DNA from 2 places in the Geobacillus sp. TFV-3 genome. Region 1 is predicted to be linked to the other one. Evidence: predicted binding sites of a transcription regulator. Region 1 holds the regulator's gene; the other holds the start of a gene.
The links. Region 1 encodes LexA, which represses DNA repair genes until DNA is damaged. Its sites were predicted from a motif close to CGAACATATGTTCG; they were not measured.

Region 1 (15,488 bases):
CGCCCTTGATTTAAAGAAGAAGGCGGGGCGTGAGCAAGCCCGGCGGCTCGCCGCCTTGTTCCGTGAAAAGACATTGGATGAGTGGAGCGCGTTCGCCAAAGCGATTGACGCCTGCCTCGCTCCGGTGCTGGAGACGGGTGAGGCGAAGGCGCTGTTTGCTGACAGCCGGCTCCGCCATCTCGTCCGGCTGCAGCCAAACGGAGCATGGACGGCCGCACATGGTCCGGACGGCCAATGGGGCGGTGTGGCGGCTCCGGACATTAATGAACATGCTTATTTGTTAGGGGAGGGGGAATGAATCATGATGAAAACACCGTTAAACATTTCCATGATGCTTGAGCGGGCGGAGCTGTTTTTCCCGAAAAAGCAAGTCGTTTCGCGCATGAAAGGAGGCGTCGTTCGCCATACATACAAGGAGATCGGCGGGCGGACGCGCAGGCTGTCAAGCGTGTTGAAGCGGCTCGGGGTGGAAGTCGGCGACCGCGTCGGCACGTTCGCCTGGAACCATCACCGCCATTTGGAAGCGTATTTTGCCATTCCGGGCATCGGGGCGGTGCTCCATACGATCAACATCCGCCTCTCGCCGCAGCATATCGCGTACATCATCAACCATGCCGATGACCGCGTGCTGCTGATCGATGATGATTTGCTGCCGGCAATTGAAGCGGTCAAGGATGAAATCCCGAACGTGCGCGCCTTCATCGTCATGACCGATGCCGACGAGCTGCCGGAAACGACGTTGTCTCCGGTGTACCATTACGAGAAACTGCTTGCTGAGGGCGATCCAGCGTTTCCGTTCTTCAAAGACCTCGATGAATACCAACCGGCTGGTATGTGCTATACGTCGGCGACAACCGGAAATCCGAAAGGAGTCGTCTACACGCACCGAAGCACGGTTCTGCACGCGATGGCGCTAGGGCTGGCTGACACGCAAGGATTGTGCGAGCGCGATGTCGTCATGCCGGTTGTGCCGATGTTTCACGTCAACGCGTGGGGGCTGCCGTTTGCCGCCACTTGGTTCGGTTCGACGATTGTCATGCCGGGGCCAGCGTTTACCCCGAAAGTGCTTGCCGAGCTGATTGACGCCGAACGGGTGACGATCACCGCCGGCGTGCCGACGATTTGGCTTGGACTCTTGCAAGAACTCGAGAAAGGAAACTACGATGTAAGCAGCTTAACGCGCGTCATTTGCGGCGGATCGGCAGCTCCGAAAGGGGTCATCCGGGCGTTCGAAGAAAAGTACGGCATTCCGTTCATTCACGCGTACGGCATGACGGAAACGAGCCCGCTTGTGCTCGTGTCGCGCCCGAAAAGCTATCACGACGGGCTGTCGTACGAGGAGAAACTGGACATTCGCGCCAAGCAAGGGCTGCTCGCGCCAGGGCTTGAGATGAAAGTGATCGGCCAAAACGGGCCGGTTCGTTGGGACGGGCAGGAAATGGGCGAGCTTTGCTTGCGCGGGCCGTGGATTGCCTCTGAGTATTACAACGACGAGAGAACGAACGAAGCATTTCGCGATGGCTGGCTGCATACCGGCGATGTCGTCACCGTCGACGAAGAAGGATTCGTCAAAATCGTCGATCGGACAAAAGACGTCATTAAAAGCGGCGGCGAATGGATTTCGTCCGTCGACTTGGAAAACGCGCTCATGGCGCACGAGGCGGTGTTTGAAGCGGCGGTTGTCGCCGTGCCGCACCCGAAATGGCAGGAGCGGCCGATTGCCTGCGTCGTGCTGAAAGAAGGAAAAAGCGTGACGAAGGAAGAGCTGTACGACTTTTTGCGCCCGCAATTTACGAAATGGTGGCTGCCGGATGACATTGTGTTTCTCGATGAAATTCCAAAAACGAGCGTCGGCAAGTTTTTGAAGCGGAAACTGCGCGATGAGATGGCGGCGCGTTATGCCGATGCGGCGACGGAGTAAAGGAGGCGAACACCGTGGCAGAAACGATTGCCGTCATCGGCGCCGGGGTGATGGGAAGCGGCATCGCGCAAACGGCGGCGATGGCGGGAAAAACGGTGCGTTTGTATGATGTGTCTGAAGCGGCCTTGCAAAACGGGCTCGCTTCGGCGGAAAAAAGCTTGCGCCGCTTTGTCAAAGCCGGCGAGCTGTCCGAGCCGGAGGCAGCGGCAGCACTTGGGCGCATCCGCCCGACCGTCGATTTGGCTGAAGCGGTGCACGGGGCGGATGTCGTCATCGAAGCAGTGCCGGAAAACTTGGCGCTGAAAAAAGACGTGTTTCAGCGGCTTGATCAACTGGCGAAGCCGAACGCCATTTTGGCGACCAACACATCGGAGTTGAGCGTTACGGCGCTTGCCGCCGCGACCAACCGGCCGGAGAACGTCATCGGCATGCATTGGTTCAATCCGGCGCCAGTGATGAAGTTGATCGAAATTGTGAAAGGTGAGACGACTTCCGACGACACAGTCGACGCCATCCGCCGGCTGTCTGTGGAGCTTGGCAAAGAAACGGTCGTCGTGAAAGACCGGCAAGGGTTTGTGACGACAAGGGCGCTTGCCGCCCATATGATCGAGTGCATCCGCATGTACGAAGAAGGGGTTGCTTCCGCTGAGGATATCGACAAAGCGGTGCGGCTTGGCCTCAATTATCCGATGGGGCCCTTTGAGCTGGCCGACATGGTCGGGCTTGATACGCTCCTGTTTGTGAGCGAAAACATGACGGAAGCGTACGGCGATCGATTCCGGGCGCCGCAGCTTTTGCGCAAGCTCGTTGAAGCCGGGCATTTAGGGCGGAAGACGGGAAAAGGGTTTTACATGTATACAAAATGAACAAGCGCTATTTCACAGGAAAGGCCATGAGAGCAGAAACGCGCCCATTTGGCAGCGCCCGCGGCTTATCGGTCGGCGGGCGCCATTGGATAAAAGGTGCGGTTTGCACCGTCAAGGCATGGCGATGACAAAAAAACAACAAGGGGGAGAAAATGGTGCGTGAAGCGGTCATTGTCGAAGCGGTCAGGACGCCTGTTGGCAAGCGGAACGGCGTCTTTCGGGATGTTCATCCGGTCCATTTGGCCGCGGTGGTGCTCGATGAAGTCGTGCGCCGAGCAGGCATCGACAAGCGGGTGATCGAAGACATCGTCATGGGCTGCGTGACGCCGATCGCCGAACAAGGATACAACATCGGCCGGCTGGCGGCGCTTGAGGCGGGGTTTCCAGTCGAAGTGCCCGCCGTGCAAATCAATCGAATGTGCGGCTCGGGGCAGCAGGCGATCCATTTCGCTGCCCAGGAAATCCGCTCCGGGGATATGGATGTCACGATCGCGGCCGGGGTCGAAAGCATGACGAAAGTGCCGATTTTAAGCGATGGCAACGATCGGACGATTCCGCCGTCGCTTCATGAAAAATACGAATTCATCCACCAAGGCGTCTCGGCTGAGCGGATCGCCAAAAAATACGGCTTGACGCGCGACGAGCTTGACGCCTACGCGTACGAAAGCCATCAGCGCGCCTTGGCGGCCTTGCGCGAAGGGAAGTTTCGCGCCGAAATCGTCCCGGTGAAAGGGCTTGACCGCGACGGCCGGGAGATGCTCGTCGTTGATGACGAAGGCCCGCGCGCCGACACATCGCCGGAAGCGCTCGCCGCGCTCAAGCCGGTATTTCAAGAAGACGGCGTCATCACCGCCGGCAATGCGAGTCAAATGAGCGATGGGGCGGCCGCTGTGCTTTTAATGGAACGGGAGGCGGCGAGGCGGTTCGGTTTGAAGCCGAAAGCGCGCATCGTCGCGCAGACGGTCGTCGGCTCGGATCCGACGTACATGCTTGACGGCGTCATCCCGGCGACGCGGCAAGTGCTGAAAAAAGCGGGCCTCGCGATCGATGACATCGACCTCATTGAAATCAACGAAGCGTTCGCCCCGGTCGTACTTGCCTGGCAAAAGGAAATCGGCGCCCCGCTTTCGAAGGTGAACGTCAACGGCGGCGCCATCGCGCTCGGCCATCCGCTCGGCGCGACCGGTGCGAAGCTCATGACATCGCTCGTCCATGAACTTGAACGGCGCGGCGGCCGCTATGGTCTATTGACGATTTGCATCGGCCACGGGATGGCGACAGCCACAATCATCGAGCGGGAGTAAGAGCAAGGCGTGAAAAAAGCAGGTTGACGAAGCATTGGACAGCGGTGGCGGCCAGCAAGCCGACCGGCCGCTGTTTTTTTCTTTCGTGATGGGAAAATCAAAAATATAGGACAGAGTCGAAGCCGTGTGATAAGATGAAAGAAAACAAAGTGAAAGGGGGAGCGCTGTGCAAAAGGAGAAACCGTTTTACACGTATAGTGATATTGAAAATTGGGAAGGAAATTGGGAACTGATTGATGGTGTTCCATACTTACTGGCTTCTCCTTCGTTTGCGCACCAATATGTTGTTGGACAGCTGCACTTGGCTTTAGCTTCGTATTTCCAAGCGCGCGGCTGCCATGTCATCCTTTCCCCGTTTGACATTCAGCTTGATCCCGAAGAGCCGGAACGGACGGCGAAAACAGTCGTTCAGCCGGATTTATCGGTCGTCTGCCGGACTGAGCAAATCCGCAGCCGTCGAATGAAAGGAGCTCCCGATCTGATTGTTGAGGTTCTGTCGCCAAGCACCGCTTTACGCGATCGAAACCAGAAGTACCATTTATACGAAAAACATGGGGTGCGTGAATATTGGATTGTGGATCCGAGCAACTGGACAGTCGAAGTGTTCAGCCGGCAAGATGGGCGATTTCAACAGCGAGCTGTCTTCGGACCGAGCGATGAACTCGTTTCCTTTTGGCAGCCGGATTTAACCGTTTCGCTCGCCTCGGTGTTTCCTCCGGAAGAAAGCGAAGTGTAATGCAGCTGGCAAAGGTTTTTGTGTCGCTTTGCCAGGGTGGCTTTTGCGAAAAAAGTTGCGGCCTCTAAATAGACAAAAAGCCGAAGGGGATCCATGCCATGAAACAACCCGTTCTCGCTTCCTTGTATTTATCGCTTGCCGCCAGCATTTGGGGCGGGATGTACGTCGTGAGCAAATCTCGTTTTGGCTCGGCGGGGCGCTGATCGTTGTTGGGGTGATCGTGGCGGTGCGAAGCGAGCAAAGTGCGTAAGGAAGGCGTCAGCAAACCAAAAGCGAGGAGTTGTCTATCTTTTCGTACGAATCAATGAGTAGATGTTGCTTTTGCCGTTTTATCATTGTCCGCCCACTTTTTCTCCAACCGCCCGCCGCGGCAGCTTCCAGCCGTATGTGTACGACAAAATGCGGAGGACGGCGACGGCGATCAACAGCACATACAGCTCAACGGGCGACTCGGCCCATTTCAGCCCGATGGCGAGGCCGGCGAGAATGGCCCAGGCGGCATAAATTTCTGCGCGCAGCACGAGCGGCTTTCTTCCCGCCAACACGTCACGGATAATACCGCCGCCGCTTCCAGTCAACACCGCGGCGACGATGACCGCACTTAACGGATGCCCCATTTTGACGGCATACAGCGCTCCTTGGATGGCAAACGCCGACAGCCCAAGGGCGTCAAAAAAGTTGCCCCATCGCTTCCACGGCGGCAGCATTTGCTTCGGAAACAAATACACAACCGTCATCGCCGCCAAAGCGACAAGAAAGAGCGGCTCTTGTTCCCATAACGCCGACACAGGCACCCCGATCAGCAAATTGCGCACCGCCCCGCCGCCAAAGGCGGTGACGATCCCTAAAATGTACACCCCAAGCAAATCGTACTCCTCTTCCATCGCCACGATCGCCCCGCTGATGGCAAACGCGACCGTGCCGATAATGCTCAATACTTCCCACGTCATTCTTGCTGTTCCTTTCCGTGCGGTGTTCTTGTATCATTGTAGAGGCAAAAGCGGCGGAAAATCAATCGTTTTTTTGGAACGAACTAGCAGACCAACGGTGGAATTTGGTATCATGAACGTAGGGAACATGTTCGCCGCGAGGGAAAGGAAGGGGGATGCCATGAGCCGTGAACAAGCGATCCTTGTCGGCTGCCAGCTCGCCGGCGTCGACGATGAGCGGTTTCGCTATTCGATGGAGGAGCTCGCTTCGCTCGTTGCGACGGCGAACGGCGAGGTTGTGGCAGAATTGACGCAAAAACGTGAAGCGCCGCACCCGGCGACGTATATCGGCAAAGGGAAAACGGAAGAGCTCGCCGCGTTGGTCAAGCAGCTGGAGCCGGACGTCGTCATTTTCAATAGCGAGCTCTCTCCAAGCCAAGCGCGCAATTTGACAAGAATGCTTGGCGAGGTGAAAGTGATTGACCGGACGCAGCTGATTTTAGACATTTTTGCAAGGCGTGCCCGCTCAAAAGAAGGGAAGCTGCAAGTCGAGCTCGCCCAGCTGGAGTATATGCTGCCGCGCCTTAGCGGCCAAGGAGAGGCGCTATCCCGCTTGGGCGGGGGCATTGGGACGCGCGGTCCGGGGGAAACGAAGCTGGAGACCGACCGCCGCCATATTCGCCGACGCATTGACGACATTAAAGCTGAGCTGCGGCGCATCGCCGAGCATCGCGGGCGGTACCGCGAGCGTCGGCAAAAAAACCAAGCGTTTCAAGTGGCGCTCGTCGGTTACACAAACGCCGGCAAATCAACGATTTTCAATCGGCTGACCGCTGCGGATTCGTTCGAGGAAAATTTGCTGTTTGCCACGCTTGACCCATTGACGCGCAAATGCGTCTTGCCATGCGGCTACACGGTGCTTGTCACCGATACGGTTGGGTTCATCCAAGACTTGCCGACGACGCTCGTCGCCGCGTTCCGCTCGACGCTTGAGGAAGTGAAAGAGGCCGATTTGTTGCTCCATGTCGTCGATTCGTCGCATCCGGACTACGCCGCGCACGAGCGGACGGTGTTGCGGCTGCTCGCTGAATTGGGGGCTTCTTCCATTCCAATGGTCACGGTGTACAATAAAAGTGATCAAAAAACGCCGGAATTCATTCCGACAACAACTGCTTCCATCGTGATGAGCGCGCTGTCCGCCGTCGACATTGATCGGCTCCGCTATTTTCTTGAAGCGGCGGTGAAACAGCAAATGGCCTGTTACGACGTGTCGATCCCAAGCCGTGAAGGAAAATTGCTCGCTCGGTTAAAATCGGACACCATTTTGCACGAATGGCACTATAATGAGCAAGGTGGCACGTACGACTGCCAAGGGTACGTGCTGCCAACGCACCCCTTGTATGGGGAGCTGCAACCATTCCAACGATAGAAAGGGTTCATCTATGTTTTGGACGCAATGGAAACACGGAGAAACGATTGCTCTTCTCATCGAGGAAATCGAAGCACAAATCGCGCCGATTCACCACCGCATCGATGAACGGGTCGATGTCAACCAATACCGCGTGCTTGAGAGCTTCCGCCGCCATCAAGTGAGCGACGCCCACTTCATCCCGTCGACCGGCTATGGCTATGACGATACCGGCCGCGATACGCTCGACCGTATTTACGCCGACGTCTTCGGCGCCGAAGCAGGCCTTGTACGGCCACAAATCATTTCCGGCACGCACGCGATTGCGATCGCGCTGTTTGGCGTGTTGCGCCCGGGCGATGAATTGCTTTACATCACGGGCGCTCCGTACGATACGCTTGAGGAAATCGTCGGCGTCCGCGGCCGCGGCATCGGTTCGTTGAAAGAATTTCAAATCAGCTACCGGAGCGTGCCGCTTACAGAAGACGGATCAGTCGACTTTCCAGCTGTTCGCGAAGCGATCCACGAGCGGACGAAAATGATCGGCATTCAGCGCTCGCGCGGCTATGCGGACCGGCCGTCGTTTACTGTCGAAGAGATCGGCGACATGATTGCATTCGTCAAGTCGATCAAACCGGATGTCGTCGTGTTTGTCGACAATTGCTACGGCGAATTCGTCGAAGAGAAAGAGCCATGCCATGTCGGCGCCGATTTGATGGCCGGCTCGCTCATTAAAAACCCGGGAGGGGGATTGGCGAAAACGGGCGGCTACATTGTCGGCAAGCGGGAATATGTGGAGGCGTGCGCCTATCGGATGACCTCGCCGGGCATTGGAGCGGAAGTCGGTCCGTCGCTTTACAGCTTGCCGGATATGTATCAAGGCTTTTTCCTTGCGCCGCACACCGTGGGCCAGGCGCTCAAGGGGGCGGTTTTTACGGCGGCGATGCTCGAGCGGATCGGACTAAAAACCTCGCCATCATGGAAGGCGAAGCGCACGGATTTGGTTCAGTCCGTCCGTTTTGACGATCCGGAACAAATGGTGGCGTTTTGCCAAGCGATTCAGGCTTCCTCCCCAGTCAACGCTCATTTCACTCCGTATCCGAGCGACATGCCCGGCTATGAAGACAAAGTGATCATGGCCGCCGGCACGTTCGTCCAAGGGGCAAGCATTGAGTTGACGGCCGACGGGCCGTTGCGCCCCCCATATGTCGCGTATGTGCAAGGCGGATTGACGTATTCGCATGTGAAAATCGCCGTCTGTTCCGCCATTGAGCGTTTGCTTGAACAGCGGTTGATTTGTTTGTGAGGAAACGTCACGTTTCATTGACTCATTTCCTAACATTATGGTAAAATAAAGGTATCAAAAGCGAGGAGGAATTGGCATGAGCAGCCAAATTCGTCGTTCCATGCCATTGTTTCCGATTGGGATTGTGATGCAGCTGACCGACTTATCGGCCCGGCAAATCCGCTATTATGAAGAACATGGCCTCGTCACGCCGGCGCGTACGGAAGGCAACCGGCGGCTGTTTTCGCTCAATGACATTGACCGCTTGCTCGAGATTAAAGATTTGATCGACCAAGGAGTCAACTTGGCGGGCATTAAGCAAATTTTTGCCGCGCGGGAGGAAGGGCGCCACGGGCAGGCGGAGAAAGTCGAAAAAGCAGGAAAACCGAAGCTGTCGGACGAAGAACTGCGCGAAATTTTGCGGAATGAATTGCTGCAGGCCGGCCGGTTCCAGCGCGCATCGCTTCGCCAGGGAGATCTCGCTCGCTTCTTTCATTAATGACGGAAAATGATTTCCGAGCCGGGGAGGAGTTTGGACATGGCAAAATATACGCGTGACGACATTCTACACATCGTCAAAGAGGAAAATGTCAAGTACATCCGCCTGCAATTCACCGATATTTTGGGCACGATCAAAAACGTCGAAATTCCGATCAGCCAGCTGGAGAAAGCGCTTAACAACAAAATTATGTTTGACGGGTCGTCGATCGAAGGATTTGTCCGCATTGAAGAGTCGGATATGTATTTGTATCCGGACTTGGATACGTTCGTCATTTTCCCGTGGACTGCAGAAAAAGGAAAAGTCGCCCGCTTTATCTGCGACATTTACAACCCGGACGGCACGCCGTTTGAAGGCTGTCCGCGCTATAACTTAAAGCGGATGCTGAAAGAGATGGAAGCGCTCGGCTTCAACGCCTTTAACTTAGGAGCTGAGCCGGAATTCTTCCTCTTCAAGCTTGACGAAAAAGGACACCCCACGATGGAGCTGAACGATCGCGGCGGCTATTTCGATTTGGCGCCGACGGATCTCGGGGAAAACTGCCGGCGCGACATTGTGCTCGAGCTTGAGGAAATGGGGTTTGAAATCGAAGCGTCCCATCATGAAGTCGCTCCGGGCCAGCATGAGATCGATTTTAAATACGCCCATGCGATTAAAGCGTGCGACGACATTCAAACGTTTAAGCTCGTCGTCAAAACGATCGCCCGCAAACACGGATTGCATGCGACCTTTATGCCGAAGCCGATTTTTGGGATCAACGGTTCAGGAATGCATTGCAACCTGTCGCTGTTCCGCAACGGTGAAAACGCCTTTTTCGATCCGAACGGCGACTTGCAGTTGAGCGATACGGCGCGGCAGTTTATCGCGGGCGTGCTGAAGCATGCGCCGAACTTTACGGCGGTGACGAACCCGACCGTCAACTCGTACAAGCGGCTTGTTCCAGGCTATGAGGCGCCGTGCTACGTCGCTTGGTCGGCGCGCAACCGCAGCCCGCTCATCCGCATTCCCGCTTCGCGCGGCATGAGCACGCGCATTGAGGTGCGAAGCGTTGACCCGTCGGCCAACCCATACTTGGCCATGGCGGTGCTTTTAGCCGCTGGGCTTGACGGCATTCGCAACAAGCTCACTCCTCCGGCGCCAGTGGATCGAAACATTTACGTCATGACGAAAGAAGAACGGCTCGAAGAAGGCATCGTCGATTTGCCGGCAACGCTGCATGAAGCGTTGGAAAACTTGAAGTCGGATGAAGTGATGGTTCATGCGCTCGGCAAACATTTATTCGAGCATTTCGTCGAGGCGAAAGAAATTGAGTGGGATATGTACCGGACAACGGTTCATCAATGGGAATTGGACCAATATATGGAACTCTACTGATTCATAAAAAAAGCTGCCCCGTTTTTTTCAGGGCAGCTTTTTTTATGGGCGCAGGCCGGCACGAGTCAGTCGAACAGGCGATAGACGCCGATCACTTTGCCGAGAATCGTGCAGTCGCGGACGATGATCGGCTCAAGATGGGCGTTTTCCGGCTGCAGGCGGATGTGATCCTTTTCCTTGAAAAACCGCTTCACCGTCGCCTCATTGTCTTCCGTCATGGCGACAACGATGTCGCCGTTGTTGGCCGATGACTGCTGGCGGACGATGACGTAGTCGCCGTCTAAAATGCCGGCTTCGATCATGCTGTCGCCCATCACTTCAAGCATAAACACCTGCTCCTCGCCGACGGCGAGCCGCTTCGGCAGCGGAAAGTAGCCTTCGATGTTTTCCACCGCTGTAATCGGTTGGCCGGCTGTCACCTTGCCGATGATCGGCACCGAGATGATCTCCTCTTTTTCTCTCTCCTTGGTCATATCGTTGTCCAAAATTTCAATGGCGCGCGGCTTCGTCGGATCGCGGCGGATGTACCCTTTGCTTTCTAGGCGCGCAAGATGCCCGTGGACCGTCGAACTTGACGCCAGTCCAACCGCTTCCCCAATTTCCCGCACCGACGGAGGATAGCCTTTTGTTTTTACTTCCTGTTTAATAAACTCTAAAATTTGCTGTTGCCGTTTCGATAGTTTCGTCATTCTTTAACACCTCTCGCCACATCGTTTGCTTTCATTATACCATGAGGAAGATGAAAAAACAAACATAAGTTCGAATTTTTTGTTGACACAAACAAATGTTCTTGGTTATAATGAAAGCAAGCGAACAAACATTCTGGAAAAGGGTGGGGGAAATGGAGAAAACGTTGCTGCATTACTTTCTGTTTTCATTTTTGTTTGCGCTCGTGTTGGCGGGGTTCGTTTACGCCAGCAGCCCGGTCGATAAAAAAGAATACGTGACGATCACGGTCGCTCCCGGCGATACGCTTTGGGGGCTGGCAAAACAGTACGAGCAGGAGCATCATATGCCGCCTGATGAGTTCATCCGCTGGGTCGTCGATGCCAACCATTTGCCGAGCCCGCGCCTTGCCGCCGGTGAACAAATTGTCATTCCTGTGTTAAAATCAAAGCAGGGCGGCTCGGTGGCCGTCAATCAGTGATGGAAAGAAGGGATGGGCCATGAGGGCGGTCATTTACTGCCGAGTCAGCACGGACAAAGCTGAACAGGAAACGTCGCTCGCGAGGCAGCGAGATGAGCTCGAGCGGCTGGCGGCCGAGTGTGGATTGGAAGTCGTCAAAGTGATCGCTGAGCAGGCGAGCGGTTATGAAGCCGACCGCGACGGCGTGTTGGAGCTGCTTTCGCTTTGCGAGGAAGGCGAGGTCGATGTGCTGCTCATTCAAGATGAAACGCGGCTTGGGCGCGGCCATGCGCGCATGGCGGTGCTGCATTGCTTGAAAAAGCAAGGGGTGAAAATATACAGCGCCAGCCATCGCGGGGAGATGCCGCTGTCGGAGGCCGATGAGATGGTGTTATCCATCATCGCTATTGTCGAGGAGTACCAAAGAAAAATACATAACGCCAAAATTAAGCGCGGCATGCAGCGGGCCATCGCCCGCGGCTACCGGCCGGAGCGGAACTTAAGGCGCCGGGGCGAAAACGCCGGGCGCGACCGAATCGATCTGCCGGTTGAGGAGATCGTCCGCTTGCGCGAGCGCGGACTGACGTTTGCTGATATTGCCGCGACGCTGAGAAGCTTTGGCTACGAGGCGTCCAAGGCGACCGTCCATCGCCGTTACCAGGAATATATGGACGAGCAACAAAGGCGGTGTTGATTGTGTGCGGCGCCTGGCCCTAAAGCGGTGAGCGGGCAAAAGGAAACGAAGATGCCATCGTTGCCATTTTCCTGGTTGATCAGATAAGATAAAACAGAGTGAGAATATGGCAGATAGGAGAGATGATCAATGCTTGCCAAACATAAATTAGCCCGCATCAATGAACTGGCAAAAAAAGCGAAAACCGGCGGCTTGTCGGCCGAGGAGACGCTGGAACAAGCGAAGCTGCGCCGCGAATACATTCAAGCGTTCCGCAAGACGATGACCGATATGCTGCATACGGTGACGGTCATTGACCCAACCGGCAACGACGTGACGCCGAAAAAATTAAAGGAAAGCCAGCGGCGGCGCTTCCATTAAACGATCGAAAGAGGGGCGGCCCGGAAAATAACGTTGTACAAGCCGATCGATTTTCTATATGATAGTAAATGACACCATGTTGATGAAAGGGAGGAAGACGATGGCGCATTCAATCGAGGAGTTGGCGATTACGACGATTCGAACGCTGTCGATTGACGCGATCGAAAAAGCGAAATCTGGGCACCCGGGCATGCCGATGGGCGCGGCGCCGATGGCGTACACGCTTTGGACGAAATTTATGAATCATAACCCGGCGAATCCAAACTGGTTCAACCGCGACCGGTTTGTCTTGTCGGCCGGGCACGGGTCGATGCTGTTGTACAGCTTGCTCCATTTAAGCGGCTACGACGTATCGATGGATGACTTGAAACAATTCCGTCAATGGGGAAGCAAAACGCCGGGCCATCCGGAATACGGCCATACGCCGGGCGTGGAAGCGACGACGGGACCGCTCGGCCAAGGGATTGCGATGGCGGTCGGCATGGCCATGGCGGAACGGCATTTGGCGGCTACATACAACCGCGACGGGTTTGAGATCATCAATCATTATACGTACGCCCTTTGCGGCGATGGCGACTTGATGGAAGGCGTGGCGAGCGAAGCTGCGTCACTCGCCGGCCACTTGAAGCTCGGCCGCTTGATCGTTCTGTATGATTCGAACGACATTTCCCTTGACGGCGAGCTTAACTTGTCGTTCTCGGAAAACGTCGCCCAACGTTTCCAAGCGTACGGTTGGCAATATTTGCGCGTTGAGGACGGCAATAACATTGAAGAAATTGCGAAAGCGTTGGAAGAAGCGCGGGCGGACCTCAGCCGGCCGACGCTCATTGAAGTAAAAACGACGATTGGCTACGGCGCGCCAAACAAGGCGGGCACGTCCGGCGTCCACGGCGCTCCGCTCGGCGCGGAGGAGGCGAAGCTGACGAAGGAAGCGTACCGTTGGACGTTTGCCGAAGATTTTTATGTACCGGAAGAAGTGTACGCTCACTTCCGGGAAACGGTGCAAGAGCCAGGAGCGAAAAAAGAAGCGGAATGGAACGAACAGTTCGCCGCGTACGAACGGGCGCATCCGGAATTGGCCGCCGAGCTGAAGCGGGCGATTGAAGGGAAGCTTCCGGAAGGCTGGGAGGCGGCGCTGCCGGTGTATGAAGCGGGCAAAAGCCTGGCGACCCGCTCATCGTCCGGGGAAGTGCTCAACGCCATCGCCAAAGCGGTGCCGCAGTTTATCGGCGGTTCGGCTGACTTGGCGAGCTCGAATAAAACCTTGATCAAAGGCGGCGGCAACTTCCTGCCGGACAGCTACGAAGGGCGCAACATTTGGTTTGGCGTGCGCGAGTTTGCCATGGGGGCGGCGCTCAATGGCATGGCGCTTCATGGCGGGTTGAAAGTGTTCGGCGGCACGTTCTTCGTGTTCTCTGACTATTTGCGTCCGGCGATTCGCTTGGCGGCGCTCATGGGCTTGCCAGTCACCTACGTCTTGACGCACGACAGCATCGCCGTCGGCGAAGACGGCCCGACGCACGAGCCGGTCGAACATCTCGCTTCGCTTCGGGCGATGCCGAACTTGTCAGTCATTCGACCGGCTGATGCCAATGAAACGGCGGCGGCATGGCGGCTGGCGCTCGAATCGACGGACAAGCCGACCGCGCTCGTCTTGACGCGTCAAGATGTGCCGACGTTGGCGGCAACAGCTGAGTTGGCGTATGAAGGCGTGAAAAAAGGGGCGTACGTCGTTTCACCGGCGAAAAACGGCGCTCCAGAGGCGCTGCTGTTGGCGACTGGTTCGGAAGTCGGTCTGGCCGTAAAAGCGCAAGAAGCGCTCGCCGCTGAGGGCATCCATGTCTCCGTCATCAGCATGCCATCGTGGGACCGTTTCGAAGCGCAGCCAAAATCGTACCGCGATGAAGTGCTTCCGCCGGCCGTGACGAAGCGGCTCGCCATTGAAATGGGCGCGTCGCTCGGTTGGGAGCGCTACGTCGGCGCCGAGGGCGACATTTTGGCCATCGACCGATTCGGTGCTTCCGCTCCGGGAGAGAAAATCATGGCCGAGTATGGCTTTACGGTTGACAACGTCGTCCACCGCACAAAAGCGCTGCTCGGCAAGTAACCGGGAAAGCTGTCCTTGCGTTGTTGCAGGGGCAGCTTGTTTTTGTGAAAGATGGCTGCGCCTGGGTCAAGTATTTTCGGGGTTGAATCGAGGGCAAAAGCTAGTTCGTGACGTGTTGCCTGTTTGCGGCCTCATGGCCGCCGCAAACAAAAATCGACAATGTTAGTGAAAAAACTTGCCGTTAATAGACATATTTTTCCCCTTTCCTTTTCTATAATAGAAAATAGATGAACAGAAATGGGGGATGGGGCATGATCCGCTATTGGATTTATTTATTGAATGACGATGTGGCGTCGCATTACCGCCATCGGGCGGAAAAAATTGTCGAACTGCTTCGTGAGCATCAATACGCGAAAGCGCCGCTGAAGGCGATTTGCCGCAAGCAAGTCGAATTTATCACCGAACGGCTGTCATTTTCGCGTCTGGAACTCGGCTTAAAGCAATATTTTGCCGGCCGCGTCGGCAAAAATTTGGAGCGCAATATGTTTGTTTTGCAAAACGACGCCGGCGAGGAAGCGTTGCTTGTCGTGCAAAAGCGCCGTTTGCTTCTTGTCGCTGACAGCGCGCCGCTTGCCGCGGACATCGGCCAGGCGCTCGCTCGGCTTTCGCCGACGTTTTTGGCGGTCGACGCTGATTTTGCCGATTACTGTTGGCTGTCCGCGCCTCGGCAAGGAAGAAAATTTGCGTAATGAAAAGATTTTTGTCGCGAAATATTGTCTAATGACGCATCGTTTAGTACACTGTTAGGGAGACAACAAGAAGGAGGAAAATCGCTGTTATGTGGGGTACGATTCTCGTTGGCGTGCTGGCGCTCATCGCCGGGGTGGCGATCGGATTTTTCGTCGCCCGCAAAACGATGATCAATTATTTGAAGAAAAA
Region 2 (15,488 bases), 1.0 Mb from region 1:
CAAACGTCCAATAACCGCTAAGATAGTCGATAAGGCCACTCTTTTCGGAAAGGAACGCGATCGCGATGAGGCGAATGATTGCGCTGTTGATTTTAGTCATTCCCGGGCTTGGAGCGGCGCTTGGCATCAAATGGATGCGCGATGCATTGTTTGGCATCAACGGGCCGCTGTTTTCTGCCTTATGGCTCCAATTTCTCGCCGGGCTCGCGCTGTTTGCCGCCGGGCTGGCGTTTCTCGGCGGTTTTTTGCTGCACCGCGACCGGAAGCGCAACAAAGTGCAGGCGCGTTTTCAACGAAAACGAAAAACACCTTGACTCGAAGCGTTGATGCCTTTGCATTGGGAAACATCCATTTCAAGGAAAACAAAAAATGCCTTAACGTCTCTCGTTAAGGCGTTTTCTCTTTCCATTGCTTCGCTTGGCGCGGGTAGTCGGTGAAGACGGCGTCAACGCCATAAGCAAACATCGTTTTCATCACATTTGGCTTATTTACCGTAAACGGGCGGACCGCCACCCCGCGCCGCCGCGCTTCGGCGGCAAATTCCGCCGTCACCGTCCGATAGTGGGGATGCACCCCGTCGGCGTTCATGGCGCGCACATACGTCCATGGGTCATACAGCGGCTCGATGTACAAGAGCGCCGTTTCGATTTCCGGTGCAAGCGTTCGGCAAAGGCGCATGCTATGATGATTGAACGATGACAAAATCGTCCGTTTCTCAAGCCCATAGCGGCGCACGAGGTCGATCGTTTTTTGCTCAAGCGTTTCGTAGGGGATGAGGCTATTTTTCAGCTCGATGTTGACCGCCATCCGTGTTGATGACAGCCAAGCAAGCACTTCTTCAAGATGGGGAATTGGACAATGGCCATACTTGCCTCTCCATTTCGCCGCCGCGTTCAATCGGCGCAGTTCGCGGTACGTGATGGCTTTCACCCAGCCGCTGCCGTCCGTCGTCCGGTCGACCGTTTCGTCATGAATGACGACGATTTCGCCGTCTTTTGTGAGCTGCACATCCAATTCAATGCCGTCCGCCCCTGCTTTTTCCGCCTCGATAAACGCCGCCATCGTATTTTCCGGGTGCGTTCCCGCCGCCCCGCGATGGGCAAAAATCCATGTCATTCTTCCTTCTTCCTTTCGCATTTATTCGCCGTTCAGCCAAGGAGCTGGCCGAAACCGGCGGCCGTTCGTTATACTAAAACTAATACTATGAACAAACGAGGTGAGATGATGCAGCCGTTGAAAATTTCGCTGGAAACGGCGCAAAAGCTGGCCAAAGCGCTCGGCGTGCCGATCGAGCAAATCATGCATATGCCGCCGCACATTTTGGTGAACAAGCTGCTGGAATTGGAGAAAAGAGAAAAAGAACCGTCTGGCCCTTGGCGGTAAAACCGCCTCTGTAACACCACACTGGCGCAAGCCGTGTTCCCCTCTTTTCGCTCCAGCAAGCCGCCAAACGGCAAAAAAGACGCCCGCAATGCGGAGCGTCTTGCCGCTTTGGCTATCATTCGTGTTCCGTTACGATGCCTTATGCTCAAGCCGCAGTTTGTCCGCCACCATGGCGATGAATTCCGAGTTGGTCGGCTTTGCTTTCGAGACGCTCACCGTATAGCCGAACAGCGAGGAAATCGATTCGAGGTTGCCGCGGCTCCAAGCGACTTCGATCGCATGGCGGATGGCGCGCTCGACGCGGCTGGCGGTCGTGTTGTATTTTTTAGCGATGTCCGGATAGAGCACTTTCGTGATGGAGCCGAGCAGTTCGATGTCGTGATACACCATCGCGATCGCTTCGCGCAAGTACAGATAGCCTTTAATATGCGCCGGGACGCCGATTTCATGGATGATGCTCGTAATGCTGGCATCCAAATTTTTCGGTTTGTTGTCGCGCGCCTGGTAGGCAGAGCTGGTTTTTCTGACCATCGGCGCCGTTTTGCCATGAATCTGCCGAATGTGATGGACCAAATTCTCCATGTCGAACGGTTTTAAAATGAAGTAGGAGGCGCCAAGTTCCACTGCCTTTTTCGTGACATCCTCCTGGCCGAACGCCGTCAGCATAATGACGCTCGGCTGATGCTCACAACCTGCGCGGATTTTCTCAAGCACAGCCAACCCATCCAAGTGCGGCATAATGATGTCTAGAAGCAAAATATCCGGCCGCTTTTCCTCGAGCATATGAAGGCAGTCTTGGCCGTTATACGCCGTGCCGATCACTTCCATGTCCGGCTGGCTCGAGATATATTCGTCAAGCAATGTCACCAATTCGCGGTTATCATCGGCAATGCACACCTTAATGCTCAAAACGATCGTCCTCCCCCACTTTTTCTTGCTATGTAACATTCCGTTAACGTACATTCGACAACAGCGGCAAAAAATCCTTTTATTTTTCAAAAAATAAAAATTATAACAAAAAATGGGCTCTTTAGACAATATTCGTTTTCACCAGCGATGCGTTTGTCGAAAAATCTTTACAACTTTCATTTTAACGGATGTTTCACCAAATATCTATGCCAAACCAGCAAAATTTTTGCCGCTTTTTTGAAAAATTTTTAGTGGCAGCCTAACCAATATGGCGGAACCAATCAAGCTGCTCACCGCATTTCGAAACATTGGCCTTGGGATGATCCGGAAGAGATCAACAGCGACCAAATCATCATTCATCATTTCACCAAATATACGCAAGAATCGAGTGTTGGCTGCCGCGAAAAAGCGAGCCGACTTTGTCAGCTCGCTTTCTTTTGTTTGCCGTATAGATCGATGCCTGCCTCTTGCAGCATCCACTCAATGTGGACGCCATAGCCGGATGTCGGATCGTTCACGAAAACGTGCGTCACTGCGCCTACGAGTTTTCCGTCCTGAATGATCGGGCTGCCGCTCATCCCTTGGACGATCCCCCCTGTTTTCTTTAACAAGCGCGGGTCAGTTACGCGAATCACAAGGCCTTTGGTCGCAGGAAATTTCTGCGGAATGGTGCTGACAATTTCCACGTCAAACTGCTCGACTTTGTCGTTTTCCACCACTGTCAATATTTTTGCCGGTCCTTCTTTCACTTGGTTCGCTAAGGCAACCGGGATCGGTTTTGTGAACGGACCGTTCGGCAGTGGTTTGATCAGCTTGCCGAAAATGCCAAACGGGCTGTTGGTGGTGATTGTGCCGATCACTTCTTCGCCGTCGGAAAAGCGGGCTAATTTTTCACCTGGATTGCCGCTCGTCCCTTTTTCGATCGATGTGACAGTCGAGCGCATAATTTGCCCGTTTTGCACGACAATCGGCTTTTTCGTATCCATGTCAGAGATGACATGGCCAAGTGCGCCATATGTTTTTGATTTGGGGTCATAAAATGTCATCGTCCCGATGCCGGCGGCCGAATCACGAATGTACAGGCCGATGCGGTACACATCGTCATGCTTATCTCTCAGCGGAACGAGCTTCACCGTCATGGAGTGCTGATCGCGCAGAATTTTTAGATGAAGCGGTTTTCCCGTTTTGCCGGCCTCCTCAATGAAAGGGGAGAGGTCGCTCATGTTTTCGATTTTTTGGCCGTTAATGCCAATAATGATGTCGCCGACTTGAATGCCGGCTGCCTCTCCCGGCGATTTTTTCCCGTTTTCGGTTTCGACAAGGTGGTAACCGACGACAAGAACGCCGACCGTATTGAGCTTGACGCCGATCGATTGTCCGCCGGGAATGACTTTGAGCGTCGGCAGCACGTTGACATCCACTTGCTTGATCGGCATTCCGGCAACCTGCAACACCATCGTTTCACGTCCCCGGCGTTTCGCCTTTACAGACAGAGAACCGTTTTTTCGCTCAATATTGAGCGTTTCGGGAGCGTTTCGGTCATTGACGGCCGCTTGCACAGGAAGGGAAGCAGCAGAAAATTCAACCGCATCGCCTTCAAACAGGACAAGCTGCTTTGGAATTTGCCAATATTCCTTCATCGGTTTGGAAAAAGCGATGGCCGTCAATATACCAAGGAGAAGCACTCCTGCGATTTTTCTCGCCGTTTCTTTATTCAATGTCGTCCACTCTCCTCGCTCCCGCCTACACCATGCAAAAACGGTTACAGTTTTAATTTTGCCTGAACCGGGGAAAATATAATCGCCCTGCCGATAAAAAAGCCGCCCGGAATTGGATGGACTTGCATCTGGACAGTTGCACGGCTTTTGGCTTATCTTTAATGGAAACACCGCAGTTCTCTTGAGGAGAGCGGGCGCTAAGTCAGAGCAGGCGGCATCAGCCTTCTTTGAGAGGGATGCTCCTCCCTTCGACGAACAGAGGAAACAGGAATCAATGTTTCATTTTCGCCGCCAGTTCCAACAGCTCTTTGGCATGCCGTTTCGTCAGCTCCGTCATCTCGACGCCGGAAATCATCCGCCCGATTTCCTTCACTTTCTCCTCCTCATTGAGCTTCCTGACGACCGTCTTCGTCCGTTCCCCATCCGTCTCTTTGGCGATCAACAAGTGCGTGTCCGCCATCGCGGCGACTTGCGGCAGATGGGAAATGCAAAGCACTTGCGACTGGCTGGCGATGCGGTAAATTTTTTCCGCCATCGCCTGGGCGACGCGTCCGCTGACACCGGTGTCGACCTCATCAAAAACAATCGATGTCACTCCTTGATGTTTGGAAAAAATCGTTTTCAACGCCAGCATAATGCGCGACAGCTCTCCGCCGGAAGCGACTTTGACGAGCGGTTTTAACGGCTCGCCGACGTTCGTCGAAATGTAAAACTCGACGACATCGATGCCATCTTCTTGGAACCTAACCGGCACGCCGTCGACCAACGGGGCATCAAGCGATCCTTGGCGCTTGGCAAATACGATGTCAAATTTCGTTTTGTCCATGTACAAGTCTTTCAGTTCTTGATGAATGCGTTCAATCAGGCGCCGGGCATATGTTTGCCGAACAGCGGTGACGTTTTTCGCCTCCGTGAGCAACTCGTCCGTCACGGCAGCGAGCTGCTGCTTAAGCTCATGCACATGCGTTTCACGATTTTCGATTGTCTCGATTTCCTCGGCGATCGTCTCGGCATAGTGCAAAATATCAGCAATCGTCGCCCCGTATTTTCGTTTGAGCTGCCCGATTTCCGCAAGACGGCTTTCAATGACATCGAGCCGTTCTGGGTCGTACTCCATCTCCTCAATTTGATCGCGCAGCTTGTACATGACTTCCTCGAGCAAATAGTAGCAGTTCGCCGTCGTTTCATGCGCATCTTTGAGCGCTGCATCCATGCCTGCGACGTCATCGAGATGGCGCATCGCCTCCCCGATGGAGTCAAGCCCGCGTCCCTCTCCGGAGAGTGCCTCATAGCTTTTCTGCAGCGCGGTGTAAATTTTTTGAAAATTAACGATTCGAACTTTTTCCTCCATCAGCCGCTCGTCCTCGCCGGGCTCGAGCGCCGCCTGCTCGATTTCGCGCAGCTGAAACGTCAGCAAATCAAGCCGGTGCGCCATTTGCTGTTCATTTTCGCTCAGCTTTTTCAATTTGTTTCCGAGCTCCTCATACCGCTCATAGACGGCGCGGTAGCGGGCAAGCGCCTCTGCCGCCTCCAGGCCGCCGAACTCGTCTAAAAGCGGCAGATGGCGGGACGGATCCATCAGTTCTTGATGTTCATGCTGGCCGTGAATATCAACAAGCGTCGCTCCGATGTCGCGCAGCACCGCTGTAGTGACGAGCTTGCCGTTAATACGGCAGACGCTTTTGCCGTTAGCCAAAATATCGCGGCGCAACACGATCATGCCGTCGCTGGCATCGATGCCAACGTCCGCGCATTTTTGCCAACATGGATGGCCATCATCATCAAGCAAAAACAGCCCTTCAATTTCCGCCTTTTCCGCCCCAAAGCGAACAAATTCAGCGGAACCGCGTCCGCCGATTAACAAATGAATCGCGTCGATGATGATCGATTTGCCGGCTCCCGTTTCGCCGGTTAACACTGTCAGCCCTTTGTCGAACGACAACGAGAGCGACTCGATAATGGCGAAATTTTTAATCGACAGCTCGGCGAGCATTTCACCACTCCTTGCCTGTCCGATTGATTTCTCTTTTGATTATAGCACATATGTTCGTATTTGCAAGCGAGGACCACCCTGTCGTTCCGTCCTTGAACGTGGAACGGAAGCGGGGCCGGTCCTCGACTAGAGCATGGACAACAGCTGGTCGGACACTTTTTCCGCATCTTTCGGCGTACGGCAGATGATTAGGCACGTATCGTCGCCGCAAATCGTACCGACGATTTCGTTCCAATCCAAATTGTCGAGCAAAACGCCGACGGCATGGGCGTTGCCCGGCAGCGTCCGCAAGACGAGCAAGTTGCCCGTTCCGTCAAGCTTCACAAACACATCAACAAGCGCCCGCTTCAGCTTTTGCAACGGATTGAAACGCTGGTCGGACGGAAGGCTGTACTTGTAGCGGCCGTTGGCCATCGGCACTTTGACGAGTTGCATTTCTTTAATGTCGCGCGAGACGGTCGCCTGGGTGACGTTAAAGCCAGCTTCTCTCAGCCGTTCGACAAGCTCGTCTTGCGTTTCGATGTCATGGTTCATAATGATTTCACGAATTTTAATATGCCTTTGCCCTTTGTTCACATTGCGCCACCTCTTTGCTTGCAAAATGCCACGCTGTTGTTCCCCGACCGCCGCTATTCGCCGCGCCCCTCTGTCCTGTCGCCGCGCAAATGGGCATGCGCTTCACGTACGATATGTGCGATCGGCATCGGCAGACGGTTTTCCCCTTTGTGATTTTCTCCCGAATAAACAGCGTGAAGCAAAAACTCAATGTTGCCATCGCCGCCCGTAATTGGCGAATAGGATAAGTGCAAAACATCGAATCCTTCCGCGCAGGCGAATTGAATGATCGATTCGAGCACTTCCTCGTGAATGTTCGGGTCACGAACAACCCCTTTTTTGCCGACCTTTTCCTTGCCGGCCTCAAACTGCGGCTTGACGAGAGCAATCACATCGCCGCCCGGCACAATGACCGTCTTGACGACCGGCAGAATGAGCCGCAACGAAATAAACGAGACATCGATGACAGCTACTTCCGGCAGCCCTTTCGTAAACTGATCCGGCGTCACGTAGCGGAAGTTCGTCCGCTCCATCACAACGACGCGCTCGTCTTGACGCAGCTTCCAGGCAAGCTGGTTGTAGCCGACATCGACGGCATACGTCAGCTTCGCTCCATGCTGCAAGGCGCAGTCGGTGAAACCGCCGGTCGACGCGCCGATGTCAAGAACAATTTTATTTTCCACGCGAATGTGAAACTCGCGCAACGCTTTTTCCAGTTTCAACCCACCGCGGCTGACGTACGGAAGCGGGTTGCCTTTCACCTCAAGCGGAATGTCGGCTGGCACTTTTTCCCCGGGCTTATCGAGTCGAACGTCGTTTGAATAGACAAGCCCGGCCATGATCGCTCTCTTTGCCTTTTCCCGCGTTTCCGCCAGCCCTCGTTCGACAAGCAACACATCGAGCCGTTCTTTTTTCCCTTTCATGTCTCAAGCCCTTTTCTGTTTTCTTGGCGCCATCATTTTGATGCGGTCGATGATATGGGCCGACGTCAGCCCGATTTCATTGAGCAGCTCGTTGACGCTTCCATGTTCGATAAAGCGGTCCGGGATGCCCATCCGTTCGATGACCGCTCCGTGGTAGCCATGATCATGAGCAAACTCCAACACAGCACTGCCAAAGCCGCCTTGCAGCACCGCCTCTTCAACCGTTAAGATCGGCAGGCGGCTTTCAAGCAGTTCGTGAAGCATCGCTTCATCCATCGGCTTCAAAAAGCGGGCGTTGACGACTTTCACCGATATGCCGTCTTTCGCCAGCTCGTCGGCCGCCTTAAGCGCCATCGAAATCGTCGTGCCAAACGTCAAAATCGCCGCATCGCAGCCGTTGCGCAACACTTCCCACGTGCCGATTGGGATTTCTTTCAGCTCCTCATCAAGCGGTACGCCAAGCCCGTTGCCGCGCGGGAAACGCATGGCGATTGGCCCGTCGTCGTAGCGGATGGCGGTGTACACCATGTGCTGTCCTTCGTTTTCGTCTTTTGGCATCATCAACACCAAGTTCGGCACATGGCGCAAAAAGGCGATGTCAAACACCCCTTGGTGCGTTTCGCCGTCCGCCCCGACCAACCCAGCGCGGTCAATGGCGAAAAAGACATTTAAGTTTTGCCGGCATACATCATGGACGACTTGGTCATAGGCGCGCTGCAAAAACGTCGAATAAATGGCCAAAAACGGTTTCATCCCTTGCGTCGCCAATCCAGCCGCGAGCGTTGTCGCGTGCTGCTCGGCGATGCCAACATCAAACATCCGATCTGGGAACTCGCTTGCGAACCCTTCCAGCTTCGAGCCGACCGGCATCGCCGGCGTAATCGCGACGATGCGCGGGTCGGTGCGGGCGAGCCGGCGCACAGTTTCGCTGACAAGCGCGCTCCATGACGGACCGGCCTCTTTCGTTTTGACAAAAGCACCGGTTTCGATTTTGTACGGCCCTGTGCCGTGCCATGTGCCGACTTTGTCGTTTTCCGCCGGACTGTATCCTTTCCCTTTTTTCGTGATGACATGCACTAGCACCGGACCTTTCATCTTCTTCGCATAGCGCAAGTTCTCAAGCAAATCCTCAAAATCGTGGCCGTCGACCGGACCTAAATACGTAAACCCAAGTTCTTCAAAAAAGACGCCGGAGACAAGCAAATATTTCAAGCTGTCTTTCAGCCGCTCGGCGGTCGCCGCCAGCTTGCCGCCTACCGCTGGGATACGCTTGAGCAGCAGCTCCAGTTCATCTTTCACCCACTGGTATTTGCCGGCGGTGCGCAACCGACCGAGGATGTTGTGCAACGCGCCGACGTTCGGGGCGATCGACATTTCGTTGTCGTTTAAGATGACAATCATATCCGTTTTCTCATGCCCAATATGATTGAGCGCCTCAAGCGCCATGCCGCCGGTGAGCGCCCCGTCGCCGATGATCGGCACGATGTATTCATCCGTCCCTTTCAAATCACGGGCAATCGCCATGCCCATCGCCGCCGACAGCGACGTCGAGCTATGGCCCGTTTCCCACACGTCATGCTCGCTTTCGCTCCGTTTCGGGAACCCGGACAGCCCCTTGTATTGGCGGAGCGTGTCGAACGCAGCGGCGCGTCCGGTCAAAATTTTATGCACGTATGACTGGTGTCCGACATCCCAAATGAGCTTGTCTTTTGGGCTGTCGAATTCGCGGTGAAGGGCGATCGTCAGCTCAACAACCCCTAAGTTTGGGCCGATATGTCCGCCCGTTTTCGACAACTTCTCAATTAAAAACCGCCGAATCTCGGCGCTTAACCGTTTCAGCTCAGGAATGGACATGTTTTTGACAACGCGCGGATGGTCAATTTTTGTCAAATCCAACAAAGATCACTCGCTTTCATTCTGTCGTTCTCCGAGCCGTTTCTCCTCGTACAGGTAGTATTTATTATACATGATCCGGCGCGAAAAATCGACTTTTCCCGCCAACGCAGCCCGTCACCACTAGAACGAGTTTTGTGGTATCTATAGAACTTGCGGCGGCCGCCCGGCGGAAACAACCAAAAAAACAAGGCCGCCTCCGCCCCGATGGAAAGCGAACAACGGGAACAAGAGGCCGCCGCCCCGCATCAGTCAGTGATCGCGGACCGCGACAAGCTCGCAAATGTAGGCAAGCACAGTGCCATCCACCTCAGCCTGCCGCAAATGGCGCTTCGCAGCATCAATATGAAACGTCAGCTTCTCTTTGGCGCCATCCAGCGAGAGCAGCGCCGGATACGTCACTTTCTTGTTGTCATGGTCGCTGCCGACTCGCTTGCCGATTTTCTCTTCCGTCCCTTCAATGTCCAAAATATCGTCGCGAATTTGAAAAGCAAGACCTAAATGCGCGGCGAACTCGTTGAGTTCGCGCGTCTGGCGACCATCGGCGCCGCCGAGCAGGGCGCCGGCGTGCACGCTGTATTGCAACATTTTCCCCGTCTTATGGCGGTGGATGTATTCCAGTTCCGCAAGCGCCAGCGTTTTTCCTTCCGCCTCCATATCAGCCGCCTGTCCAGCGACCATGCCTTCCGGGCCGGCCGCCTTTGCGAGCTGCTCGATAAGCTGCAGACGGACGGGAGGCGGCACGCGATCATCATCGATTTCGGCGATCAACTGAAAGGCATACGTCAACAAAGCGTCCCCAGCCAAAATGGCCATTGCCTCGCCGAACACTTTATGGTTGGTCGGCTTGCCGCGCCGCAAATCGTCGTTGTCCATGCTTGGCAAGTCATCGTGAATCAGCGAATACGTATGAATCATTTCAATGGCGCAAGCGACTGGCAGACCGATCGCCGGGTCTTTGCCAAGCGCTTGGATGGTCGCCAGCAACAAAAGCGGGCGGATTCGTTTGCCGCCGGCCTCAAGCGAGTAGGCCATCGCCTTTTTCAGCGTCTCCGGCCCACGAAGCCGCGCCATATAGGAGGAAAGCGCCGCCTCCACGGCCCGTTTTTGTTCGTTGAGAAACTGTTCAACCGAAAGCTTCGCCACCTGTCACTCCTCCTCCGGCGAAAAAGGGACAAGCTCGCCGTCTTCGCGCAGCATGTACTCCAACTGTTTCTCCACATGCTGCAATTTATCATGGCAAAGCTTGGACAGTTTCATGCCTTCTTGAAAAAAGGCGATCGCCTCCTCAAGCGGCACGTTCCCTTCCTCGAGCTTATCGACGATTTCCTCCAGTTTTTTCATCGCTTCTTCAAACGTCATCTCTTTTTCTTCGCTCATACCGTACTCTCCTCCACTCCCGTCACTTGACAATCGACTCGTCCGTCTTGAACTTGAATAGAAAGATGCTCGCCGATGCGAAGCTGTTTCGTTCGTTTCACGAGCTCACCCTGCTCATTGTACACCAAGCTGTAGCCCCGCTCCATGATGCGAAGGGGGCTTAGCGCCTCAAGCCGGGCGAGGTTGGAGCGAAAGCGGAACCGATGGCGCTCCACCGCAGTGCGCATTGCTTTTTCCAGCGCATTGGCGGCCGCCTTTTGCCGTTCTTTCATCCGCTCAAGCTCTGCAGCCGGATGATGCCGCCATAGTCTCATGTCAAGCTCATGCAGCCGCTGGCGATGTCTGTCGACGAGTCGTTCGCGTTGGCGGCTAAGCCGCTCAAGCAACGCATCAAGCTGCTGTTCTTTTTGTTCATAGAGCCGCTTGGGATAGCGGAATGCGTAGGATCCTTGCAACCGGCGAAGTTGCTCTTTATCAGCGGCAAGCCGCTCTTTCATGGCGCGGATGAGCCGCCATTTCCGCTCGGCGAGCCGCCTAGAGATCTCCCCAACATGCGGCGCCGCCATCTCAGCTGCTGCCGTCGGCGTCGGCGCCCGCAAATCGGCGACAAAGTCGGCGATCGTAAAATCTGTTTCATGGCCGACAGCGGAAATAATCGGAATTTTTGAGGCAAAGATGGCGCGGGCGACGATTTCTTCATTGAACGCCCACAATTCTTCGATCGAGCCGCCGCCACGGCCGACAATCAGCACATCAACCCCGCCGAACGCATTCGCCCGTTCGATGGCGCGCACAACGGAGGGCGCCGCCCCGTCCCCTTGAACGAGCGCTGGAAACAAAATGACTTTGGCGAGCGGATAGCGGCGGCGAATCGTCGTCATAATATCGCGCACCGCCGCTCCAGTCGGCGATGTGACAACACCGATGCAGCGAGGAAAGGCTGGAAGCGGCTTTTTATGGGCCGGGGAAAACAACCCTTCCGCCTCGAGCCGCTGCTTCAGCTGTTCGTAGGCTAAATAGAGGCTTCCGACGCCTTCGGGCTGCATTTCTTTCACATACAGCTGATAGTTGCCGTTCGGTTCATAGACGGAAATTTCCCCGCGCGCGAGCACGCTCATCCCGTCTTCGGGGCGGAACGGCAAATGTTGGTTGTAGCCGGCGAACATGACGGCGGCGATGCGTCCTTGGCTGTCTTTCAACGTAAAATACATATGGCCGCGCGCATGCTGCTTAAAATTCGAAATCTCGCCCTTCACCCATAGATCACGCAAATGAGGGTCGACGTCAAACTTGCGTTTGATGTACTTCGTCAGCGCCCCGACCGTCACATATTTGACTTCCACTGCACTTGCCCTCACTTTGCGGCCAGCTGCCGGGCCGCTTCAATCGTGTTGTGCAAGAGCATCGTAATCGTCATCGGCCCGACCCCGCCCGGCACCGGCGTCATATAGCCAGCCACTTCTTTTACAGTGTCAAAATCGACATCGCCGCACAATTTGCCGTTCTCAAGCCGGTTGACGCCGACGTCGATGACAACCGCCCCGGGCTTGATGTGTTTGGGGCCGATGAGGCGCGCCTTGCCGACAGCGACGATCAAAATGTCCGCCTGCCGAGTGATGGCGGCCAAATCCGGCGTTTTCGAGTGAGTGTAGGTGACGGTGGCATGTTCACGCAAAAACAGCTGGCCAACCGGTTTGCCGACGATGTTGCTTCGGCCGACGACGACAACGTGCTTGCCGGCGATGTCAATGCCGGCCGATTGCACCATCACTAAAATGCCATGCGGAGTGCACGGGAGAAACGCCCGTTGGCCGATCATCATTTTTCCGACATTGATCGGGTGAAACCCATCGACATCTTTTTCCGGTGCGATCGTTTCAATAACCGACCATTCGCAAATGTGATCCGGCAGCGGCAGCTGCACTAAAATGCCGTGCACCGCTGGATCGACGTTTAACTCGCGGATTTTCGCAAGCAGCGTCTCTTCGTCGATCGCCGCTGGAAACGTGTAAAGGAACGAGCGAATGCCGACCTCGGCGCACGCTTTTTGTTTTCCTTTTACATACGAATGCGACGCCGGATCGTCGCCGACTAGAATGACGGCCAGCCCCGGCTCAACGCCGTCCGCTTTCAACTGTGCGGCTTGATCCGCCAATGCGGTGCGAATCGTTCTCGCCATCTCCGTTCCGCTAATGATTTGTGCTGTCATCGTGTTTCGTTCCCCTCTCCTCGTTCATCATTCGAGATCAGACCGTGATGCAGCCGGTTTTATTTTTGCAACGCCGCCTTCACTTTCGAAAGCACGCCGTTGACAAAACTTCCGGATTTCCAATCGCCGAATTTTTTCGCCAGCTCGACCGCCTCATCGAGGCTGACGTTTATCGGCACATCATCGGCGTATTTCATCTCGTACGTCGCCATGCGCAAAATGGCGCGGTCAACGTTGGCGACACGTTCAAGCGCCCATTTTTCCAAATTGGCGCGCAATAGCTCGTCAATCTCCTCCTGGTGCTCGACGACGCCAAAGACGAGCTGGCGCAAAAACGGATCGATGTCGCCGCCGCCCGTGACATTGTCGAGCGCCTCGTCTGGAGGAATGCGTCCGACATCGATTTGAAACAGCGCCTGCAACGCCTTTTCCCGTGCTTCATGCCGCTTCATAGCGGTCCCCCTTTCCAAAAAACGAACATTCACAATGAAATCATATCATATTTTTCGGGAAAAACCACCCTTTTTCCCACAAATCATTCTTGTTGCCGTTGACAGCGCCATAACGGCCTCGTTCATTACAATAACAAACTTTGGCCAAAAAAACAAAAGGCAGCCGCCGAAAAAGCAACTGCCTTGCGAGATCACTGTTCGACCACGCCTTGTTCCTGCTTGCCGCCCTCAAACTGGATGCCGACGATATGAACGTTCACTTCGCTCGCCTCGAGGCCGGTCATGTTCCAAAGCGCCTGGCGCACATTTTCCTGCACCTTTTTTGCCACGTTCGGAATCGATGCGCCAAACTGGACGAGGCAATAAAGATCGATGACGACGCCGTCGTCGCGCAAATCAACCTTGACGCCTTTTCCATGGTGTTTCTTTCCAAACCGTTCGGCGACGCCGGCGGCAAAATTGCCGCGCATTTGCGCGATGCCGTCGACTTCTGACGCCGCGATGCCAGCGATCACCTCAATCACTTCCGGTGCAATTTCCACCTTGCCGAGCGCCGGGTACGCTTGCTCTGTTTCAAAAACATGCTCAGACATAAGGCACCTCCTATTCCGCCTTCATAATATCATATAACTCCAAAAACTTCGTATTAAACTCACCGCTTTGAAATTTCTCATGCTCCATTAATTTTATGTGGAACGGAATCGTTGTATGAATGCCTTCAATGATGAACTCCGAAAGCGCCCGTCGCATGCGGGCGATCGCTTCCGCACGCGTCGGCGCATGAACGATCAATTTGGCGATCATCGAATCATAATACGGCGGGATCGTATAGCCTGGATAGGCGGCAGAATCGACGCGCACGCCCGGGCCGCCCGGCGGCAGGTACATGGCGATTTTCCCCGGCGACGGCATAAAGTTTTTCGCCGGATTTTCGGCGTTGATCCGGCACTCGATCGCCCAGCCGTTAAACGTGACGTCCTCTTGGGTGATCGACAGCTTTTCACCGGCGGCGATGCGGATTTGCTCCTTGACCAAATCGATGCCGGTGATCAGTTCAGTGACCGGATGCTCGACTTGAATGCGCGTATTCATCTCCATGAAATAAAATTGTTTGTTCCGGTGGTCATAAATAAATTCAACCGTACCAGCGCCGGTGTAGTTGACCGCTTTCGCCGCCTTGACCGCCGCCTCGCCCATCTTCCGGCGCATCTCGTTGTCAAGGGCCGGCGACGGCGCTTCCTCGACCAGTTTTTGCAGCCGGCGCTGGATCGAGCAGTCGCGCTCGCCGAGATGAATCGTATTGCCGTACGAATCAGCGAGCACTTGAATTTCGACATGGCGGAAATCTTCGATATATTTTTCAATATAGACGCCTGGGTTGCCAAACGCCGTCGCCGCTTCCTGCTGGGTGATGTTGATGCCTTTGACGAGCTCACCTTCGTCGCGGGCGACGCGGATTCCTTTCCCACCGCCGCCGGCCGTCGCTTTAATGATGACCGGATAGCCGATCTCTTCGGCAATCGCCCGCGCCTCATCAAGGCTTTCGATAATCCCGCGCGACCCAGGCACGATCGGCACCCCCGCCTCGCGCATCGTCTCGCGAGCGATGTCTTTAATGCCCATTTTTGCAATCGCTTCCGGACTTGGGCCGATAAATGTCACATTGCATTCACGGCACAGCTCGGCGAACGCTTCATTTTCCGCCAAAAACCCGTAACCGGGGTGGATGGCGTCACAGCCAGTCAGCGTAGCGACGGTCATAATGTTTGTGAAATTTAAATAGCTGTCTTTCGAAGCGGTCGGCCCGATGCAGTACGCCTCATCAGCCAGCTGCACGTGCAAGGCGTCGCGGTCGGCTTGCGAAAAGACAGCGACCGTCTCAATCCCAAGCTCGCGGCAGGCGCGGATGATGCGGACGGCGATTTCCCCGCGGTTCGCCACCAACACTTTTTTGATCATCGTCCGTTCTCTCCCTTATTCAGGCTTGACTAAAAACAACGGCTGGCCATATTCAACGAGCTGGCCATTTTGCACGAGCACCTCGACAATTTCGCCATCGACTTCCGCTTCAAT

Region 2: a site for LexA is predicted at 6,047-6,060, ahead of recN (DNA repair protein RecN). Genes of this name have one in related genera too.

What each region holds. Positions count from the first base shown of each region.
Region 1 is NZ_MPSP01000001.1:2,147,381-2,162,868, reverse strand. Features, by position in the region: gene BJQ97_RS10910 (CoA transferase) at 1-298, shown strand, start outside; gene BJQ97_RS10905 (long-chain fatty acid--CoA ligase) at 302-1,921, shown strand; gene BJQ97_RS10900 (3-hydroxyacyl-CoA dehydrogenase family protein) at 1,936-2,787, shown strand; gene BJQ97_RS10895 (thiolase family protein) at 2,940-4,091, shown strand; gene BJQ97_RS10890 (Uma2 family endonuclease) at 4,258-4,827, shown strand; partial or broken gene BJQ97_RS10885 (DMT family transporter) at 4,926-5,003, shown strand; gene BJQ97_RS10880 (trimeric intracellular cation channel family protein) at 5,160-5,777, opposite strand; gene hflX (GTPase HflX) at 5,938-7,185, shown strand; gene BJQ97_RS10870 (methionine gamma-lyase family protein) at 7,199-8,470, shown strand; gene BJQ97_RS10865 (MerR family transcriptional regulator) at 8,547-8,948, shown strand; gene glnA (type I glutamate--ammonia ligase) at 8,988-10,322, shown strand; gene lexA (transcriptional repressor LexA) at 10,388-11,011, opposite strand; gene yneA (cell division suppressor protein YneA) at 11,164-11,469, shown strand; gene BJQ97_RS10845 (YneB family resolvase-like protein) at 11,489-12,142, shown strand; gene BJQ97_RS10840 (DUF896 domain-containing protein) at 12,272-12,502, shown strand; gene tkt (transketolase) at 12,603-14,609, shown strand; gene sirA (sporulation inhibitor of replication protein SirA) at 14,861-15,298, shown strand; gene BJQ97_RS10825 (YneF family protein) at 15,388-15,488, shown strand, end outside.
Region 2 is NZ_MPSP01000001.1:1,147,094-1,162,581, reverse strand. Features, by position in the region: gene BJQ97_RS05920 (DUF2627 domain-containing protein) at 66-314, shown strand; gene BJQ97_RS05915 (glycerophosphodiester phosphodiesterase) at 388-1,116, opposite strand; gene BJQ97_RS05910 (YycC family protein) at 1,225-1,383, shown strand; gene spo0A (sporulation transcription factor Spo0A) at 1,513-2,331, opposite strand; gene spoIVB (SpoIVB peptidase) at 2,715-4,010, opposite strand; gene recN (DNA repair protein RecN) at 4,282-6,003, opposite strand; gene ahrC (transcriptional regulator AhrC/ArgR) at 6,130-6,579, opposite strand; gene BJQ97_RS05885 (TlyA family RNA methyltransferase) at 6,633-7,481, opposite strand; gene dxs (1-deoxy-D-xylulose-5-phosphate synthase) at 7,485-9,377, opposite strand; gene BJQ97_RS05875 (polyprenyl synthetase family protein) at 9,627-10,520, opposite strand; gene BJQ97_RS05870 (exodeoxyribonuclease VII small subunit) at 10,524-10,754, opposite strand; gene xseA (exodeoxyribonuclease VII large subunit) at 10,751-12,097, opposite strand; gene folD (bifunctional methylenetetrahydrofolate dehydrogenase/methenyltetrahydrofolate cyclohydrolase FolD) at 12,109-12,963, opposite strand; gene nusB (transcription antitermination factor NusB) at 13,023-13,415, opposite strand; gene BJQ97_RS05850 (Asp23/Gls24 family envelope stress response protein) at 13,607-14,008, opposite strand; gene accC (acetyl-CoA carboxylase biotin carboxylase subunit) at 14,019-15,374, opposite strand; gene accB (acetyl-CoA carboxylase biotin carboxyl carrier protein) at 15,390-15,488, opposite strand, start outside.